DNA from 2 places in the Marinomonas pontica genome. Region 1 is predicted to be linked to the other one. Evidence: predicted binding sites of a transcription regulator. Region 1 holds the regulator's gene; the other holds the start of a gene.
What was found. The regulator PhoB, encoded in region 1, activates phosphate uptake and scavenging genes when phosphate is short. The targets are predictions, from matches to a motif close to TGTCATANNNNTGTCANA.

Region 1 (10,414 bases):
GGGTTTCTAAATACCCTTTGATCACGGTCAGCGGCGTTTTTAATTCGTGAGATGCGTTGGCCACAAAGTCTTTGCGCATTTGCTCCAGTAGGTGCAAGCGCGTCACATCACGTACAAAGATAAGGTGGTCATTTTTATCGTATAAGGTGGTTTGGATTTCCAAATACACGCCATCTTTGGCGGGCGATTTGATGACCAAGGGTTCACCAAAACGCTTTTGGCTGAAATAGCGGAAAAAGTCTGGGTTGCGGACGATATTGGTAATGACTTGTCCGCGATCAGCGTGGCGAACCAAGCCAAGAAAATGCCCAGCGGAGTTGTTCCACCATTCTAAATTGCCTTGGTTATCCGCCATGATTACGCCTTCTTTCAAGGCGGTTGTGGAGCTTTCGATACGGGTTAACGCTTGGCGCATTCGGCGCTTGGATTTGCGCTGTTTTTTCTGCAGACGGTAAACCGCATCAAACACTTCGCCCCAAATTCCGCGTGTTTCTGGGGGCGCTGCGCGACCTGAATGACGTAACCAGTTATGGAATTGATACAGTTGATACAGCTGCCAATACAAAGAGCCCAAAACGTACAGCAGCAAAACACCTAAGACTTGTCCGATAATAAAGCCAATAACAATGCAGGCCGCAAGACCTGCTAACCAAGTAATGATGGTGTTTCGCCAAACTGTTTTCATACGGACCTTTTTGCTGAGAAGCGGTAGCCTGTTCCTCGTACGGTTTGTATCAAGAAATCGTGCGTACTGCCTATGGCTTTGCGTAAACGACGAATATGGACATCAACGGTACGTTCTTCAACGTAGACGTTTCCACCCCATACTTGATCTAATAACTGAGCCCTAGAATACGCGCGCTCTTGGTGAGTCATCAAAAATTTGAGTAAACGGTATTCGGTAGGTCCCATCTCCAAAGGACGACTGCCAATGGTGACGCGTTGGCTAATCGGATCCAAGACCAATCCTTCTATTTCAATTGGTTCATCAACCCCTTGAGGCGTTGCGCGGCGTAGCACAGCTTTGAGTCGAGCAACCAACTCACGAGGTGAAAAAGGCTTGGTAATATAGTCGTCAGCGCCAACTTCTAGTCCTTGGATCTTGTTGTCTTCTTCACTTTTCGCGGTCAGTATAATGACCGGAATTTCTGCCGTCGTGGTGTCTTTTTTGAGTCGGCGAGTGAGCTCTATGCCACTGCCACCTGGCATCATCCAATCAACAAGGATTAGGTCAGGACGGTGATCCACAATAATTTCATGGGCTTGCTGAATGTTTTCTGCTTCCAGATACTCGTAACCCGCCATTTCAAGTGCAATGGCGATCATTTCGCGTATGGAAGACTCGTCGTCAATAATTAATACTTTTTTACCGGTCACAGGATTTATCCTCATCTCAGGAACGGTTTCATTAAAGCGACCTAATGTGACAATTTAGTTAAACTGTCACAACTTTGCCATATATTACATAAAATAGCTTAAAACCAAGCCTATAAAGACACAGTAACCAATCCGGTTATTGTCTAAAAAGGAGCGGAAGCAAGCTTGGCGATCGCGGTCCTTAGCTTGTTTAAACTGTTGATAAAAAAGCCCAATACACATTACGAGAGACACAAAGTATAGCCAATGGAGTTCGGCTAACACACCTATCCATGTCAATAAAGACAAGGTGAATCCCTGTAAACACACAATGATGAACAAATCGTAGCGTCCAAAGAGGATGGCGGTTGATTTGATGCCGATTTTTAGGTCGTCAGGGCGATCGGTCATCGCGTAATAAGTGTCGTAGGCGATTGTCCAAAAACAGTTTGCTACAAACAGCATCCACAGCTCTGGGTCGGTAAGTGCGCCACCTTGTGCACTGTAAGCCATTGGAATGGCCCAAGAAAAAGCCAAACCCAGAAAAAGCTGAGGCAGATGGGTGTATCGTTTCATGAATGGGTACAGAGCAGCAAGCCCCAAGCCGACAAATGACAGCAAAATGGTTTGTAGGTCGGTAAACAATACCAAGACAAAGCTTAATATCGACAGTACACCAAACAGTAAAAGCGCCTCTTTTTCAGACACTCGCCCCGATGGTAATGGTCGATTTTTAGTGCGATCTACAAAGCCATCAACTTTTCTGTCGGCGTAATCGTTAATGACGCAACCTGCTGAGCGCATGCTGAAAACGCCTAAGATAAAGATAATCACCAAATGCCATTGTGGCATGCCATCGGCCGCCAGCCATAAAGCCCACAGTGTTGGCCACATTAATAAAAATGAGCCAATTGGACGGTTAAAGCGGGTTAGTTCGGCGTAATCTTGCAGCTTGTTCATAAGAATCCAGACAAAGGTTTTACGTGGTTGAGTTCATCAAAAAATGCTTCATTGACCAAAATTCCTGGTCCAAATTGGTGAAACACGGAGCGCCGAGCCCAGACGGCTTGCGGTTGATGAGGGAACATGGATTTTGGCAGTTGTGTTATTTCAATGCCACTGCGAATCAAGGCGCGATGCTGAAATAGATAGCCGCCCAAAGGCTTGTCTTGCAGGTGTTTGACTTGGCGCCAATGACCTTTTAAAGACTGAGCAGGAATAATGGATCGGGCGTAGATCAGAGGGATGCCATCGACTTTTAGCAACACGGTACGAATTCTGGCGGCTTCTCTTGGGCGCAGTTTAAGGCGCTTTTTCTCTCTCGCTGTTGGTGTTCCCCATGAGTCTTCTAAGACCTCGACAGTGAGTGTGCCAAGGCATTTAAGGCGAGCGGTGAGAGAATCATGAGTAATAAGCCAAGGCCATAAATTCTGCGTAACCTTTACTTTGTTAACACGATGTACCGGTGCCCAGCGATAGTCGAATTGCTGGGCGGCAGACGCGTTCATGACCGCTTTTTTCTTCACTGTCATACGAAAGGTTATGCGTTCATTTTGTTGATTAGGGCGACCATTTTGTGCAGCTCTGCTGATTTTTGGTAAATCTGATCTCGGCAGGACTCAGCTTCTTCAAGCGATAACCCTATTTCTAATAAGACGGACGGCTCAATTGTACCGTTATGGCGCAATTGATAGGAGACATACAGCAGCTTGGCTAGCATGGCGTGTTCTCCATAATAATGTGGTTTTTTGCTGTAGCGAATGGCCATCCAAATATTGTCTGGTAAGCTCCAGTAACGCAGCAGCCAAGACCCAAGTTGTTCTTTGGTGAAATGCAGAATCTGCATCTCAATGACGTCGGAAGGCAAGTGAGCATTGGCTTCTTGATAGCGAGACAAAATCGAAAAATGCGGCGGTAAAATGGTGCTAATGGCCAAATAACCAAAGTTATGAAGCAAGCCTGCAAGGTAAGCGTGGCCTAGCTTTGGTCGATCCTGAACGGGCATAGATTTAACCAACGCCTCCATCAACACAGCATTGGAGACAGAATCCAGCCAAAAATCTTCGTAATGTCGAGGGCCATCTTCTGGTGCTTGGAACGCGTTGCCCATAGACAGGCCTAGCGCGAGGTTCATCACCATGTCAAAACCGAGAACACGAATAATAGCGTCTTCGACCGATTCAATAGAACCCGGAGCGCCGTAATAGGGCGACGATGCCCAGCTAATGACTTGCGCGGCTAAGCTTGGATCTAATGCAATCACTTCGCACAGCTCGTCCGTGCCAGCGGATTTATCGGTCGACAGGCGAATAATGCGGTGTGAAGACGCGGGCAATGGCGGGATTTCTAGGGTTTCTTCGATGCGCTGTTTCAATCGAATGGATTGAAAACGCCCGAGTGCTTCTAAAATTTGTTCTTCGTCGTCTTCGTGATTTTCTACGGAAGGCTTAATGAGTTGAGCGTTAATCGAGATGTTTTCGAATCGGTTCAAAGGACCGGAGAACATATTTTCCAATTCGGCGGAGGTGATGTTGCGATATTGTCCACCGACCTTGGTGCGAATTGAAAAGACAGATTCTTTCAACATGCTGGCTTCGAGCAGAGTGTTCACGCTGTTCGGCTTGATTAATGGGTCGCCAGAAACATGGTAGTGGTTTACAGGCTCAAAGCGACGTTTGGTGATACGAGACACCGCTGAGATATCTAGCATATTGCTTTCAGGAAAAATAACCTGCAAACGACCTGTGTGGTCGGCTAAATGCACCACACGAAGTTTTTGAGCTGGCTGAAGGTTAATGGAGGCTTCCATGATATTTCCTGTAATGAATGACGACGATAAAAAAAGCCCCAATAAGGGGCTTTGAGAATATAACAGATTTTAAGTTTCAGTTCTGAATACTAAGTGATTAGTGATTCAAAATTTGGCTTAAGAACATCTGAGTACGGTCGTGTTGAGGATTTTCGAAGAACTCGTGAGGCTCGTTAGCCTCGACAATCTCACCGGCATCCATGAACACAACGCGGTCAGCGACGGTTTTAGCAAAGCCCATTTCGTGTGTTACACACACCATGGTCATGCCTTCTTCCGCTAGCTGAACCATGACGTCCAATACTTCTTTGATCATTTCAGGGTCAAGTGCAGAAGTTGGCTCATCAAACAGCATGATGCGAGGCTGCATGCACAAACCACGAGCGATCGCCACACGTTGCTGTTGACCACCAGATAACTGGCCTGGATATTTCAATGCTTGGTTAGCGATTTTTACGCGTTCCAAGTAATGCATCGCCATTTCTTCCGCTTGCTTTTTAGGCGTTTTACGAACCCAAATTGGCGCCAATGTCAGGTTTTCTAAAATGGTTAGGTGAGGGAACAAGTTAAAGTGTTGAAACACCATGCCCACGTCTTTACGGATCGCTTCGATGTTTTTCAAGTTGTTGTTCATCTCAACACCATCGACCAAGATCGTGCCTTTTTGGTGCTCTTCAAGACGGTTGATACAACGCGTCATGGTGGATTTACCAGAACCAGAAGGACCACACACAACAATGCGCTCGCCTTTTTTGATGCTGAAATTTATGTTCTTTAGTACATGAAAATCGCCGTACCATTTGTTTACATCGTTAAATTCGATGATTGCTTCTTCGCCCTGCGCTAGTTGGGCACGAGCCATATTTGTATCTGTCATAATAAAGACCTCAAATTCTTAACTAATTTCGCTTGTGCCCAGTTTCTAACTTACGCTCGAGAGCCATACTATAACGTGACATACCAAAGCAGATAGCCCAATAGATAAAGCCTGCAAAAGCATAACCTTCAACCGTTGTCCCTAGCCAGTTTGAGTCATGGTTAGCGGCTTGGATTCGACCTAAGAAGTCAAACATACCAACGATGTATACTAGGGTTGTGTCTTTGAACAAAGCAATGAAGGAGTTCACGATACCCGGAATAACCAGCTTTAGAGCTTGTGGCAAAATCACAAGAATCATCGACTGCCAATAGGTTAATCCCATGGCATCAGCGGCTTCATATTGTCCTTTTGGAATGGCTTGTAAACCACCACGTACTACTTCGGCCATGTAAGCGGCAGAGAATAGCGTGATACCAATCAGTACACGCAACAACTTGTTGAAATTCAGGCCTTCCGGCAAGAACAATGGAATCATTACGGACGCCATGAACAAGATGGTGATTAACGGTACCGCACGAATGGTTTCGATAAAGACCACACACACAGACTTTGCAATGGGCATCTCAGAACGTCGACCAAGCGCGAGCACAATCCCTAATGGGAACGACGCCACAATACCGATCACACCGAGCAGTACGGTAAGGAAAAGACCACCCCACAAAGAGGTTTCTACTTTTTCTAGGCCGAACACACCGCCAGCAAACAAAAAGTAAGCCACGATCGGATACACCACGATAATCGCGATAGAAAGGTACAGTTTATTGACTGCCTTGATAGCAAACGCACCGACCATCAATACCAGCATAATGACCGCTAAATTGATGCGCCACGTTTCAGCTTCTGGGTATAAACCATACATAAACTGATCGAAATAGACGGCTATAAAGGCCCAACATGCGCCACCAGCCGTACAAGATGCCTTAGAAGTCCCTTCCCACGTTGCATCTATGAATGCCCATTGTATAACTGGAGGCAGCAACAAATAGATAACATAAGCGCTAAAGAACGTGAGAAAGATATTCAGCGGGGACGAAAATAGATTTTGACGAACCCACGCGACAGCCCCAACAGACGTCACTGGTGGTGGAAGGCTAGGGGACGGTTTAAATATAATAGTCATGATTTACCTCCTAGCGCTCTACTAATGACATTTTGTTGTTGTACCAGTTCATGAATACCGAAATCGATAGACTTAATGAACCATACACCAACATACAAAGACCAATGGTTTCAATCGCCTGACCTGTCTGGTTAAGCGTTGTGCCCATTACCACCGCAACTAACTCTGGGTAAGCAATGGCGGCGCCCAAAGAGGAGTTCTTCGCTAAGTTCAAGTACTGACTGGTCAGAGGTGGAATAATGACACGTAAAGCTTGAGGTAAAACGATGAGTCGCTGAGTAAGATTGTCACGCAATCCCAAAGAGCGAGCCGCTTCGGTTTGTCCCCAGTTTACAGACAATATGCCTGCACGAACGATTTCAGCGATAAACGCACCAGTATAGGTAGATAGCGCCACCAATACGGCGACAAATTCTGGTGGTAACACCATTCCGCCGGTTACGTTAAAACGACTTTTCTGTGGTAGATCAAACTCAATTGGAAATCCTGCGATGGCCAAGAATAGGAATGTGATCCCTACAATCAAGCCAAGAGAAGACCAATACGCTGGGAACCACAAACCGGTTCTAGTTTGACGCTTTTTAGCCCAAATAATAAGGCCAACCGCGGCGGCGATTGAAAGGAAAAAGCCAAAAATAACCAAACCAAATCCATCTTGAGTGATTGGATTCGGAGAGTAAATACCACGTTTGTTCAGTAAAAAGTCAGCAAATTCGTAACTGTCACGTGGCGCTGGCAGTGCCGCAAGAACCGCAAAATACCAAAAGAACATTTGCAGCAGCAATGGAATGTTACGCAAGGTTTCAATATAAACCGTAGCCAAACGTGCCACTAACCAGTTTTTTGATAATCGTGCCAAGCCCATGACGATGCCAATCACGGTGGACAAAATTATCCCCAATAAGGAAATAACAAACGTATTGATGAGGGCAACAACAAACGCGCGTCCGTAAGTATTGGCTTCAGTGTATTCAATAAGGTGAATAAGGATTGGAAAGCCAGCAGGTTCATTGAAAAAGGCAAAACCTGTAGAAATTCCTCGGTTGTCTAAGTTGGCTTGTAGGTTGCTAAATAGGTAGTAACCCGCAAAAACCACCATAGCCAGCAGCACAATTTGAAAGATCATGGCACGAGTGCCAGCATCATTCAAAAGGCTGTTATTACTAGGATTAGTATTTTCGCTCATCTTGGTTCAGGCAATTAAATGCTCGTCAGATGTGTAAGAAAGGGGGGAGAAACTCAGCGGCTGTTATGTAGCCGCTGAGCAAATACCCAAGCAGGTAGGTCGCTTTAGGTATTAACGAACTGGTGGCGCATACATGATGCCGCCCGCTTCAGTCCATAGTGCATTCAGACCACGTGGAAGATCTACAGGAGTAGATGGACCAACGTTACGTTCGAACACTTCACCGTAGTTACCTACTTGAGCGATAACGTTATAAGCCCAATCTGCTGGTAGACCTAGCTGAGCACCCATATCGCCTTCAACACCTAGTAGACGTTTGATGCCTGGGTCTGTTGTTTCGCTCTTGATCTTAGCCACGTTTTTAGACGTGATGTTCATTTCTTCCGCGTTAACTTGAACGAACATGGCCCAAGTTACGATGTCTTTCCACTGGTTGTCGCCGTGACGAACGACAGGACCTAATGGTTCTTTAGAAATAGTTTCTGGCAAGATCACGTGTGCAGATGGATCGGCTAGTTTTGTACGGTGAGCCGCTAGACCAGATTTATCTGTAGTGTATACATCACAACGACCAGAGTCATAAGCCGCTAACGCTTCGTCAGCTTTTTGTACGACAACAGGAACGTAAGACATTTTGTTCTTACGGAAGAAGTCCGCCATGTTCAATTCAGTCGTAGTACCCTGCTCAGTACACACTGTTGCACCAGCAAGTTCTAATGCTGAGTTAACACCCAAATCTTTACGAACCATGAAGCCTTGACCGTCGTAGAAGTTAACCGCGGTGAAGTCTAGACCTAGAGACGCATCACGCGTGTAAGTCCACGTTGTGTTACGAGCAAGAACATCGATTTCACCAGACTGTAGTGCTGTGAAACGTTCTTTCGCTGAAAGAGGGGTGAATTTTACTTTTTGGCCGTCGCCAAAGATAGCGGCAGCAGTAGCACGACATGCGTCAACGTCGATGCCTGACCAGTTACCTTTATCGTCTGCATTTGAGAAGCCTGGAACACCAGTACTAACACCACATTGAACAAAACCTTTAGCTTTCACGTCATCTAACGTTGCAGCAGCTGCGCCAGCACTGATAGTTGCAGCGATCGCGGCAGTCGAAAGTAATTTAGTAACATTCGATTTCATTGTATTGAGCCTCCCAGGCGTTTTATATATGTTGTTATCTTGCTGAATTTTACAGTTCAGAATTGTAATCTCAGTATTTATTGTCTAAGCAAATTTGATGCCAACATGTAATTATTCTTGTTGTAGGGTATATGCAGACGATTCCTCTAAAAGATCGCCACATCCCCCTATAGAATTACTCTTTTGAAGTGTAGTCAAGGATAAAATCTCATCTCTATGATAGGAAATGCGCATTTATTACACTTTTTTTGTTGAAAAAGCACAATGAGCTCATTAAAAAAAACGGAATGCATTTCTTCTGAATGTCAGAGTTCATGAGGGTTTCAAAGCATCTGAAATTCTATCGATGCACGCAAACAGGGCGCTTTTAACTTTTTTGTAAGTATTTATTGCTAAAAGTTAAATTTATGCATTCTTTTGGTGCGCCGATGAATTTTGTTGTGCTTTATTTGAATAACCTTACGCAATATATTGAATAAAGCACTTTCCATAATTTGCAATCTGCATGGTAGACTTGGACATTACTTGAAGGCATGTAAGGAGATCCATACCAGATGGATAACTCAGCAAAACCCCTTGATCGCTTAGACAAAAAAATTCTTCGTGAGCTGCAAATCAATGGTCGCTTATCAAATGTGGAGTTGGCGAGTCGCGTTGGACTGAGTGCCACGCCTTGTTTAGAGCGTGTGCGTCGTTTGGAGCGTAACGGTTACATTACCGGTTATTGCGCGCTCGTTAATCCCAAAAAAGTAGACGCTGGATTGCTTGTGTTTGTTGAGATTCGCCTTAAAACAACATCCCCTGAAGGCTTCAATGAATTCAAAGCCGCTGTGACTGAAATTCCAGAAATACTAGAGTGCCATCTCATTGCTGGGGACTTTGAATATCTGTTAAAAGCGCGCGTATCGAATATGGATTCGTATCGTCTTTTGCTTGGTGAGACGTTGTTAACATTGCCGCACGTTCGTGAATCTCGTACTTATGTCGCAATGGAAGAAGTGAAAAGCACCACCGTGGTCAATATTCCCTAGTTCCCCCATTTTTTTAGCGAGCGGTTACACATTAAGGTATTGGTCGTGGTTGGGAAGCCACCTCGACAATAACGGCGATACTCTGTCAGGGTATCGGCTGTGTAGCAGGCTAGCGGCCTTTTGAACATCATCCAGCAAGTTCTTATCACGTTGTAAATCCGCTACTTTGAATTCCCATAGGCCGGTTTGTCGTGTACCGAGTAATTCCCCTGGCCCGCGTAATTCGAGGTCTTTTTCTGCGATTTTAAAGCCGTCACTGGTTTCTCTCATGGTAGACAGTCGCTCTTTACCTTGTTGTCCCAGTGGCGCTTTATAAAGCAACACACAATGGCTGGCGGCTTGACCTCGCCCAACGCGTCCACGCAGCTGATGGAGTTGCGCCAGCCCGAGTCGTTCTGGGTTTTCGATGACCATTAAGCTGGAATTAGGCACGTCGACACCCACTTCAATCACAGTGGTCGCGACCAGCAATTGAATCTCGCCTGCTTTGAATTTGGCCATGATGTCGGCTTTTTCTTGTGCTTTGAGTCGACCGTGTACCAAGCCAATGGACAAATTGCCCAATTGTTCTTGTAGCAAAATCGCCGTGTCTTCAGCGGCTTGGCATTGCAGGGCTTCGGATTCTTCAATCAAGGTACAAACCCAATAGGCTTGTTTGCCTTCTTCACAGGCGCTCTTTACTCGATCAATGACCTCTTGGCGACGCTGATCCGATACCACGATGGTGTTGACTGGCGTTCGTCCAGGTGGAAGCTCATCAATGATGGAACAATCTAAATCCGCATACGCTGACATGGCTAGGGTACGAGGAATGGGAGTGGCGGTCATGATGAGCTGATGAGGCTGAAAGCCATGTTTCATGCCTTTTTCTCGTAAGGCCATGCGTTGGTGTACG
Region 2 (10,414 bases), 910 kb from region 1:
TCAAGCAAGAGCGTGATGCAATTTACGCTAAGCCAGAGATGAGCGAAGAAGACGGTATGCGCGCTGGTGAGCTTGAAGCAGAATTTGCCGAAATGGATGGTTACAGTGCGGAAAGTCGCGCAGGTGACATTTTGCTGGAAGCGGGCATCGCAGAAGAGTTTCATTTTGGTTTAATGAGCCAAGTTGCACCGGGTTGGAAGCTCCGCGTTTTGTTAGCCCAAGCGCTTTTCGCTAACCCAGACATTTTGTTGTTGGACGAACCAACCAACAACTTGGACATTCACACCATTAACTGGTTGGCGGGTGTGTTGAATCAACGCAAATGCACCATGATTATCATTTCTCACGACCGTCACTTTTTGAACTCTGTGTGTACACACATGGCAGACATCGATTTTGGTGAGTTGCGTATTTATCCAGGTAACTACGAATATTTCATGGAGGCGTCGTCTTTGATTCGCGAACAGTTATTGACTGAAAATGCGAAGAAAAGTGCTGAGATGGACGACCTTCAAGCGTTCGTTAATCGTTTCTCGGCTAACGCATCTAAGGCTAAGCAAGCCAGCTCTCGCGCTAAAAAATTAGAAAAGATCGAATTATCAGAAGTAAAACAATCTAGCCGTATGACGCCGTCTTTGATGTTTAAACAAGACAAAAAGCTTCATCGTCACGCTCTGATTCTAGAAGACCTAGGCCACGGCTATGATGAGTTGTTGTTTTCTGGCGGCAATATGATTTTAGAAGCGGGCTCTCGTTTGGCGATCATTGGTGAAAACGGCGCCGGTAAGACGACTTTTTTGCGTTGTTTGATGAATGAATTGAACGCGAAACAGGGTGAGATCAAGTGGGCTGAAAACGCGGTTATCGGCTATTGCCCACAAGACAGCACAGAAGACTTCGATTGCGACTTGACCTTGTTTGATTGGATGTCGAAATGGCGTACCGCTAAGCACGACGACTTAAAAGTGCGAGCTATGTTGGGACGTTTGTTGTTTACGGCCGATGATTTCAACAAAAAGGTAAAAGTGTGTTCCGGTGGTGAGAAAAACCGTTTGCTGTTTGGCAAGCTGATGATGATGGATTTGAACGTTCTCGTCATGGATGAGCCAACGAACCACATGGATATGGAAGCCATCGAAGCCTTAAACAACGCTTTGTTGGAGTTTGATGGTACATTGATCTTTGTTAGCCATGACCGAGCCTTTGTGTCTTCTTTGGCGAACCGTGTTATCGAAATCAAGGGGCAGAAAGTCGTTGATTTCCAAGGCACTTATGATGAGTATCTTGCTCATCAAGGCTAATTTTCCTCGCGTATGATACGCATTGTAAAGCCACTTACTGACATGCGCTGTAAGTGGCTTTTTCGTTTAATACTGTCTGGGTTTGTTGTCATACAAGGAGCATTTGATGGACCATAATACATTAAAGCAGTATCTGCTATCGAAGCCAGAAGCAGAAGAGCATTACCCGTTTGATGATTACACGGCGGTGTTTAAAGTGCAGGGCAAAATGTTTGCGCTATTGATAAAAAAGCAAGGCACGCCATTGCTGAATCTCAAATGTGATCCGGGGCATGCGATAGAGCTGCGTGACATTTTTCCTGAAGTGATTCCTGCTTACCATATGAATAAGCGCCATTGGAATTCGGTTGTTCTGCAGGGGGACTTGCCAGCAGGTGAAATCCAACGACAAATAGACCATTCGTATGGTTTGGTTGTGAAAGGCTTAAAGAAATCCATTCGGGAAGGGTTGGAAGTTCGACATGGAAAGCCTGCCTTATACGCGGGAACTCTTGATCAAAACCAAAGCAACCAACAGTCTGGATTATAGAGTGTTGGTTGCTGGGGATGACTGTTTCACAGCTTGAAGATAGACATGACTTCTTTGGTTTCTTTGGCTGTTTCGGCCAGTGATTCACTGGTGACATTATTTTGCTGAACTTGCTCTCCGGCTTTGGCGGAAAGTTCAGAAACGTTGATGTTTAATTGATTGAGTTTCTGCACGGCGTCACTTTGCATATTCACACTTTGAATGACGGTGTGGCTTGCTCGGTTAATATCGTCGACAGAGGCGGCAATGTCTTGCAAATATTGTGTGGTTAGGTTGATCTCTTCGGTGGTTTTTTGTGACTGTTGATGGCTTGCAGTGATACGAGCTTCTGCTTCTTTTGCACCACTTTGCAGTTTGCTAATCATGTTTTGTATTTCATCCGTGGAGGCCTGAGTTCGACTTGCTAGGCCACGCACTTCATCGGCAACCACGGCAAAGCCGCGGCCTTGTTCTCCCGCTCTGGCGGCTTCAATCGCGGCATTCAATGCCAATAGATTCGTTTGTTCTGCAATGGCGCTGATGACATCCAAGACAGAGCCGATGGTCTGAGACTGTTCGGCAAGCTGAACAACGGTTTGCAGACCGGATTCCAATTCATGGGATAATTTTTCAAGCGATTGCACTGTTTGAAGGATAGAGCTTTGCCCTGTTTGAGTTTTTTCGACTGTAGATTGCGCAGACGCCAAGGTGGATTGTGTGCTGTCGATCACTTCATTTTTAAAGCTGTCTACTTCGGTAATGGTATCAGCCATCTGCGCAAACATACCTTCACGTTGTTGGGTAATGGCTTTTGTTTTTGCAGCAACTGATTTTAACTCTAGGCTTTTGTGTTCAACTTCTTGGTTGAGTGACACTGCTTTTGTAAGAGTCTTAGAAAGACGATCGACAAAGGTGTTATACGATTTGGCAATTTGCGTTAATTGGTCTTTTCCAGATTCTGGTAGGCGTGTTTTTAAGTCGCCATCACCTTCCGAAATATTGTGCAGAACAGCCTGAATTTGTCCGATAGGTTGTAAAATAGATCGAACAATTAGGATGGATAAGAATAGGGCGATGAGAATAATGCCTGCGCTGATTAGGCCAAGGCGCGCGACCTCTTTCTGGAATTGGCTGTTTACATCGTCTAGATAAATGCCAGAGCCAATAATCCACCCCCAAGGCGCAAAACCTTGGACGTAAGAAATTTTTTCAACCGGCGTTTCGTTCCCAGGTTTTGGCCAGAGGTAATCAACAAACCCCGCGTTTTGAGCTTTGACGACTTTAACGAATTCTGAAAACAGTTTTTTGCCATTGGGATCCTCTAAGTTCGATAGGTCTTTGCCATCCAAGGCGGAGTTGACGGAGTGCATTACCATGTGGGCATTGTAGTCATTGATCCAAAAATATTCAGACCCAGCATAGCGAGTATTTTTAATGGTTTCCATGGCGTAACGCTGCGCATCTGAGCGGTTGATTTGACCTGTTTGTTCCAATTGGTGGAAATACTGAAAAACACCGGTTGCGGTTTCCACCACATGTTTTGTTTGGGCGTATTTTTCATCGAGTAATGATTGTTTGTTTACCGTTAGAGAAAGATAAACAACGAGAACCAATCCCAATGAAAAGAAGACGACCAAGCTGGTTAAACGCAGACGGATAGGTATGTTTCGTAGAGAATTAATCATAACGTCACCCTTATTATTGCTGTTTTTATGATGGCCTGTGGGGAGCTATTTCGTTTTGATGAGCGCATTTTTTTTGTACGAGCCTTTTAATATAAGCACAATGTCTTGTATCTGTCATTTTCGTGTCATGTTTTATCGCTACTTTCTTACTCAGTCTCCTTACCAGTCAAAGGAGTTAGGTATTTGTTAGGCGAATAAACAAGCGACCTAAGTGGGTCGATATTGATACTTAATATTATTGAATAGGGCAGTGTGATGAATATTAATAACAACAAGCAATTGGGTTTTGATGAGCTAGATGAATTGGTTCGTCCGGCGCCAGAAGTGGTCGAGTTTGAAGAAGTGGCCAATAAAATGGTCTCTCGCCGTGGCTTTTTAGGCGGTGGTGTTGCTGTGGGAGCCGGGGCATTTGTGATGGGCTCGACCACATTGGCGGCAGGGAAAGCGATGGCAGCGAGCGCTGAAGAATCTCGTCTTGCTTTCAGCATGGTTAAGGCCAATGCGCTTGATACCATCACAGTGCCTGAGGGTTATAAGTGGGAAGTGTTGGCTTCATGGGGCGATCCTCTGTTCAGTAATGCTCCTGCTTTTGATGCAGCAACGGGCGGGACTGGTGCTTCTCAAGAGTTGGCGTTTGGCGATCACAATGACGGCATGGCGTTTTTCTCGAAAGATGGCAAACAAATCATGGCCATCAACAATGAATACACCAATGAAAAGACACTTCACGCTAACCGCGCTGATGGTATGCCTGCTAACGCGGACGATGTTCGCAAAAATAAAGCGGCTCACGGTGTGTCAATCATTGAAGTGGCACAACGCGGTGGTAAATGGGGGATTGTTCAAGATTCTCCTTACAATCGTCGCATCACAGCGGATACGGAAATGGATATCACGGGGCCTGCTCGTGGTCATAAGTGGATGCAGACTTCCGAAGACCCGAAAGGCTTGGTGGCAAAAGGAACGTGGAACAACTGTGGTAATGGACAAACTCCATGGGGTACGTATTTGACTTGTGAAGAGAACTTTAACGGTTACTTCACAGCCAATGATAAAAATTACAAAATGCCAGAAGCATTTAAGCGTTATGGTATGAGTACAGAAGGTCGCTATAATTGGGCGATGGCAGACGCGCGCTTTGATTTGGTAAAAGAGCCAAATGAGCCAAACCGCTTTGGTTATGTTGTGGAAATCGACCCACTTGATCCAACGTCTCGTCCTAAGAAACGCACCGCACTTGGCCGTTTTAAACATGAAAACGCGGAGTTAACCATTGCTGCAAACGGTCATGTTGTTGTGTACCTTGGTGATGACGAGCGTGGTGAATTTTTATACCGCTTTGTTTCCAAAAACAAATATTTAGCTGGCGGCAATAACCGTGACTTGTTAGAAGAAGGTACTTTGTACGTTGCTAAATTCCACGATAACAACCGTGGTGAGTGGTTGGCTTTGACACCAAAAACAACCGGCATGACAGACGCTGAAATTTCCATTCATACTCGAATGGCGGCTTCTAAAGTGGGAGCAACAACGATGGATCGCCCTGAATGGGTCGCGGCTCATCCTCACAAAGCGGAAGTGTATTGCTCCCTAACAAACAACAAAAACCGCGGCGTTAAACCAAATGCGGGTGGCGATGCGACACCGGCTAGCGGTCCAAACCCACGAGTGAAAAACAACTTTGGCCAGATCGTTCGTTGGACGCCAATGGACTCGGATCATACTCATAACGAGTTTAAGTGGGACTTGTTCGTATTGGCGGGTAATCCAGCTGTGTACGATGATGCCAATGCAGGCTCTAAGAACGTTAACCAAGACAATATGTTTAATTCACCGGATGGCTTAAAGTTCGATTCCAAAGGTTTATTGTGGATTCAAACAGACGGCAACTATTCGAATGAAAAAGGTTTCCAAGGCCAGGGCAATAACCAGATGCTAGTGGGTGACCCTGAAACAGGCGAAATTCGTCGTTTCCTTGTGGGGCCTAAAGAATCTGAAATCACCGGAGCGACATGGAATGCGGCACGCACAACCATGTTTATTGGTGTACAGCATCCAGGTGAAGGTGGTAACTCACACTGGCCAAATGGCGGTAACTCAGTGCCTCGCTCTAGTGTGATTGCTATATCACGCGAAGACGGTGCAGTCATCGGCTAAGTTTTTGCTTTATAAGAATATTTTATGGATTATAAAGCCAGCATATTTGTTATGCTGGCTTTTTTTATGGCGGTAAATAACCTGATACAGGTCACAATTAGCATGATATAGGTCACAATATTTATAAGATGTTTTTATAGGTTCTTGTGTCGTAGGGAAGAAAATGTCAGTCTTAGAAATGTGCATATTAAAAGCAAGGAATTAGGCCATTACCTGATGATGAATATGGATATTTACTCTCTCTTTTGTGATTATAGGTTTTAGGCGCTGTACTAGGTGCGGTCATGAACATGAAAATGTAAGCGAGTCAGAATGGGTGTTGTACTTTCTAAGTCACTTTTTATTAAGCAGGCAGTTTTAACCTTAGCACTCGCGATTGTTTTAAGTTTGGTTACCAGTGGCATTCAATTTGTTGATGGCATTCAAAATCAAAAAACACAAATCAATCAAGATTTCGAAGAGCTATTGGCCGTTGTTGAAAAGCCTCTGTCCGAAGCGGTGTTTCGCTTGGATGTGTCTTTTGCACAACAGCAAATCGACAGTTTACTGTTTAATCCGACGATTGCGCACCTAGAGGTTCGAGATGAATCTGGGGAACTGTTTGTCGAAGCCAGTGCAGGGCAGCGTAATTTCGCGTTATCGAGTAAAATTGCCGAATATTTTTTATCTGACTTACAAACCTACGACCGTGCGTTGCATTTAGAGAGCCCTGTTTTCGATGCCGGGCATTTATTGGTCTGGCCAGAAAAACGGTATTTGCTCGATAAAATTTTCAAAGAGCAGCTTTCCATTCTGATCTATAACGTATTTAAAGACCTTTTACTCGCTTCGTTAATCTCCCTCGTATTTTACTATTTGGTTACTTACCCTCTTAAGCGTTTAACTGAGTCGTTATCGACCGTTGGCCATAATCAGGACATTCCTCTTCCTAAGTCGTTTCATCGTTATCACCAGTCTGATGAATTGGGGAATTTACATTCGACGTTTTCATCCTTATGGAAAAAACTCAACACGGCGTTAAGTGATCTTGAACGCAGTGACAGTCACACTAAGGCCATGATAGAGCACGCTGCCGATGGTATTTTGTTGCTGGATGAAAACAACCAGATCTCCTTGATGAACACCGCTGCAGAACGCATGTTAAAAAATCGCAGTGACATGTTGCAATCGCGTTCTTTGGAAACCTTGCATACTGCCTCGTCGTGGCCGGTGTTTTATGAGGTTTTAATCGGGTTGAAATTAAATGAACCCGTAACGGTTGAGACCACTTATCGTATACAAGGCATCGAATTGCCTGTTGAAATACGGCTGGCGAAATACCGAGTACAAGACAAAATAGAAACACTTTTACTGATCCGGGATGTGTCTGAACGAAAAGAAACCGAAGCGCACATTCATCGTCTGGCCTATTACGATACCGTGACAGGGTTGCCTAACCGACAATATTTGGCCAATAAATTGGGCGATACATTAAAGAGTAAGGTGCAGCATTCACATTATTCGGCCGTGGTATTTATGGATCTTGATCGCTTTAAAACCATCAATGATTCGCTTGGCCACAATGTGGGGGATTTATTATTAAAATGTGTCGCGAAACAGTTGTCTTCTCTGGTTGAAGATAATGTGGTTTTTGCCAGAATGGGCGGAGACGAATTTGCCTTTTTACTGACGCATATTGGTAATAATAAAGAACCTGTAGAACGAGCCATTAATGGGTTTGCTGAAAGTGTCATGTACGCCTGCCAACAGGTGAAAACCGCCGGTCATCATGAAGTGCACATTACCGCAAGCCTAGGCGCTACGATTTTTAATGGCCAAGAAGGCTCAGTCGAAGCAATCTTGAAACAAGCAGATACAGCGCTATACCGAGCGAAAGAATCTGGGCGAAATACGTTTGCGTTGTATAAGCCAGAAATGCAAGCGGTGTCTGATGCGCGTCTTGAAATGGAAAAAGCCCTTCACCACGCGACAGAGTTCAAATTGTTTGAATTGTATTATCAGCCACAAACGAACGATAAAAATCAGTTAATCGGTGCAGAGGCGCTGATTCGTTGGAAAGACGAGCAAAAAGGTTTTATCTCGCCAGCTACCTTTATCCCGGTGGCGGAAGAAATTGGCCTGATTGTAGAGATCGGGCATTGGGTACTGAACGAAGCCTTGTCTCAAGTGGCGATTTGGTTGAAAGAAGGCAAGTGGGATCTTTCATGGCGAATGTCGATTAACGTCAGTCCTATTCAGTTTCAACAAGCAAGCTTTTTGCCGATGCTGAAAACTCAGCTGGAGAAACATGATGTGCCAGCCCGTTGTGTTGATCTGGAAATTACGGAAAACATGCTGCTCAATGATCTTACTTCCTCCCTAGAAAAAATGAATGCCATTAAAGCCATGGGCATTCACCTTTCAATAGACGACTTCGGCACAGGTTATTCCTCTTTGAAATATTTAAAATCCTTGCCCATAGATCGATTGAAAATCGACCAATCTTTTGTCCGTGATTTACTTACAGATAAGAGTGATGAGGCCATCGTACATGCGGTTATTGCTATGGCAAAGGCACTGAAAATAAGTGTCTTGGCAGAAGGGGTTGAAACACTGTCTCATTACGATAGATTGCGAGAAATAGACTGCTTTTATTATCAGGGCTACTATTTTGGCCATCCTTTGCCACCCAAAGAGTTTATTGCTGAGTTTGTTCACGATTGAACCTCATAGACTGCCGTTTTGTAGCGTAGTATTACTGAACAAATTTATATTTAACGTTAAGGGCAAGCTATAGATTTTCTGTCTTCATTAGCGACATTGACCATTCATTGGGGTGCGTTGCTGTTCGTTTTTTTGCTGTTTGTCGCGGTGGTCGCCGTTGCCGTTATGTATTGGGTGGATACGCATCAAACGGCTCATACCATAAGACGAAACTACCCAGTGGTAGGTCGTTTTCGTTATCTGTTTGAGCATCTGGGTGAGTTTTTTCGCCAATACTTTTTCGCAATGGATCGAGAGGAACGGCCGTTTGATCGCGCAGAGCGTTCTTGGGCCTATCGTGCTGCAAAGAAGGTCGACACGACGATTGCGTTTGGATCAACGCGTTCCCTCGAAACCCCTGGTGATATCTTCTTTTTAAACTGTGCTTTTCCTACGTTAGATGAAGACGCTGCCCAACCGAAAGAAATTTGCATCGGTGAATTTACGGCCAAAACGCCTTACAGAACACGTTCTGTGGTGAATATTTCAGGCATGAGCTTTGGTGCATTATCGAAACCTGCGGTACAAGCGCTGTCCAAGGGAGCCCGTAAAGCGGGTATTTGGATGAACACAGGAGAAGGCGGATTGTCTCCTTATCACTTAGAGGGTGGATGCGATCTGGTTTTTCAAATAGGCACCGCGAAATACGGAGTTCGTAATCACGAAGGCCAATTAGACGACGCCAAATTGCTGAATCTTGCTGAACACCAAAACGTTCGCATGTTCGAAATTAAAATGAGCCAAGGTGCGAAACCAGGCAAGGGGGGGATGCTGCCGGGCACAAAGGTAACGGAAGAGATAGCGCACACTCGGGGGATTCCTGTTGGACAAGATTCTATTAGCCCTAACGGCCATACTGACATTAAATCGATCGATGATTTGTTAAACATGGTTTATCGTGTTCGTCAGGTTACCTCTAAACCTGTTGGCTTTAAAATGGTGGTAGGGGATCTGAGTTTTTTCGAAACCTTGTGTGAGTTGATACACAAAAAAGGCATCGATTACTGCCCGGATTTTATCACGATTGACAGTTCTGATGGTGGAACGGGGGCGGCGCCTCAACCCTTGATGGACTATGTTGGTATGCATTTGCGTGAAAGCTTGCCGACGGTGGTGAACATCATCACTTCTTATGGTTTGCGTCGTTACATCAAAATTATTGCGTCTGGTAAGCTGATTGTTCCGGGTAAAGCGGCGTGGGCATTGAGCGCTGGTGCTGACTTTGTGGTGACGGCCAGAGGTTTTTTATTTTCACTGGGTTGTATTCAAGCATTACAGTGTAACAAAAACACCTGTCCAACGGGTATTACGACCCACAACCCTGAACTGCAACGGGGTCTGGTAGCGACAGAAAAGTCAGAGCGAGTAGCGAACTACGCCGCTGAGCTGTTGCATGGGATAGGGATGATTGCGCATTCGTGCGGTGTAAAAGAGCCGAGAGAATTGACTCGATCTCATGTTCGCATCATAGAAAACCAAAGTCGATCTCAACTATTTTCGCAAGCGAATCCTATACCCAATGTAAGGCCCGAATACATTAAAATGACAGGATTTCAGGATAAAGCGATTACCACGGAAGAGCGCCTGCAATAATGGGTTTGATTGGCCATTTCTTTGTCTAATGCTAACTATATCGCCCTATTGAAAGGGGCGATATTTACTTTTACTCTGTGTGCTGTATTTTTTAGCTTCCACTTTTTTCATTAGAGGCGCGTATGTCGGCTTTGTTTCACTATGCTTTTCATGTTACTTCACTTGCAGAAACGCGTGATTTCTACACGAATGTTTTGGGATGTACTGAAGGCAGAAGCACGGACACTTGGATTGACTTTGACTTTTACGGACATCAATTGTCGTTGCATCTTGGTGAACCAAGTCCCACAAAAAATACAGGTCGAGTGGGTGAGCATCTTGTGCCTATGCCGCATTTCGGTTTGATTTTGGCTTTGGAAGAATGGCAAAAAGTCGCCAAACGCTTAACCGTAGCGAATGTTGCCTTTGATCTTGAGCCGAGCGTTCGA

Region 2: AABA11_RS11980 (PhoX family protein) is a predicted target of PhoB. The motif match lies at 3,607-3,624, and genes of this name have one in related genera.

Annotation. Positions count from the first base shown of each region.
Region 1 covers NZ_AP027271.1:3,458,280-3,468,693, reverse strand. The annotation lists gene phoR (phosphate regulon sensor histidine kinase PhoR) at 1-685, opposite strand, end outside; gene phoB (phosphate regulon transcriptional regulator PhoB) at 682-1,377, opposite strand; gene ubiA (4-hydroxybenzoate octaprenyltransferase) at 1,462-2,316, opposite strand; gene AABA11_RS16310 (chorismate--pyruvate lyase family protein) at 2,313-2,888, opposite strand; gene AABA11_RS16305 (HDOD domain-containing protein) at 2,897-4,165, opposite strand; gene AABA11_RS16300 (amino acid ABC transporter ATP-binding protein) at 4,263-5,042, opposite strand; gene AABA11_RS16295 (amino acid ABC transporter permease) at 5,065-6,165, opposite strand; gene AABA11_RS16290 (amino acid ABC transporter permease) at 6,176-7,351, opposite strand; gene AABA11_RS16285 (amino acid ABC transporter substrate-binding protein) at 7,463-8,488, opposite strand; gene lrp (leucine-responsive transcriptional regulator Lrp) at 9,043-9,519, shown strand; gene recG (ATP-dependent DNA helicase RecG) at 9,544-10,414, opposite strand, start outside.
Region 2 covers NZ_AP027271.1:2,546,281-2,556,694, reverse strand. The annotation lists gene AABA11_RS11995 (ABC-F family ATPase) at 1-1,301, shown strand, start outside; gene AABA11_RS11990 (MmcQ/YjbR family DNA-binding protein) at 1,408-1,830, shown strand; gene AABA11_RS11985 (methyl-accepting chemotaxis protein) at 1,857-3,494, opposite strand; gene AABA11_RS11980 (PhoX family protein) at 3,750-5,651, shown strand; gene AABA11_RS11975 (EAL domain-containing protein) at 5,964-8,354, shown strand; gene AABA11_RS11970 (FMN-binding glutamate synthase family protein) at 8,451-9,986, shown strand; gene AABA11_RS11965 (VOC family protein) at 10,109-10,414, shown strand, end outside.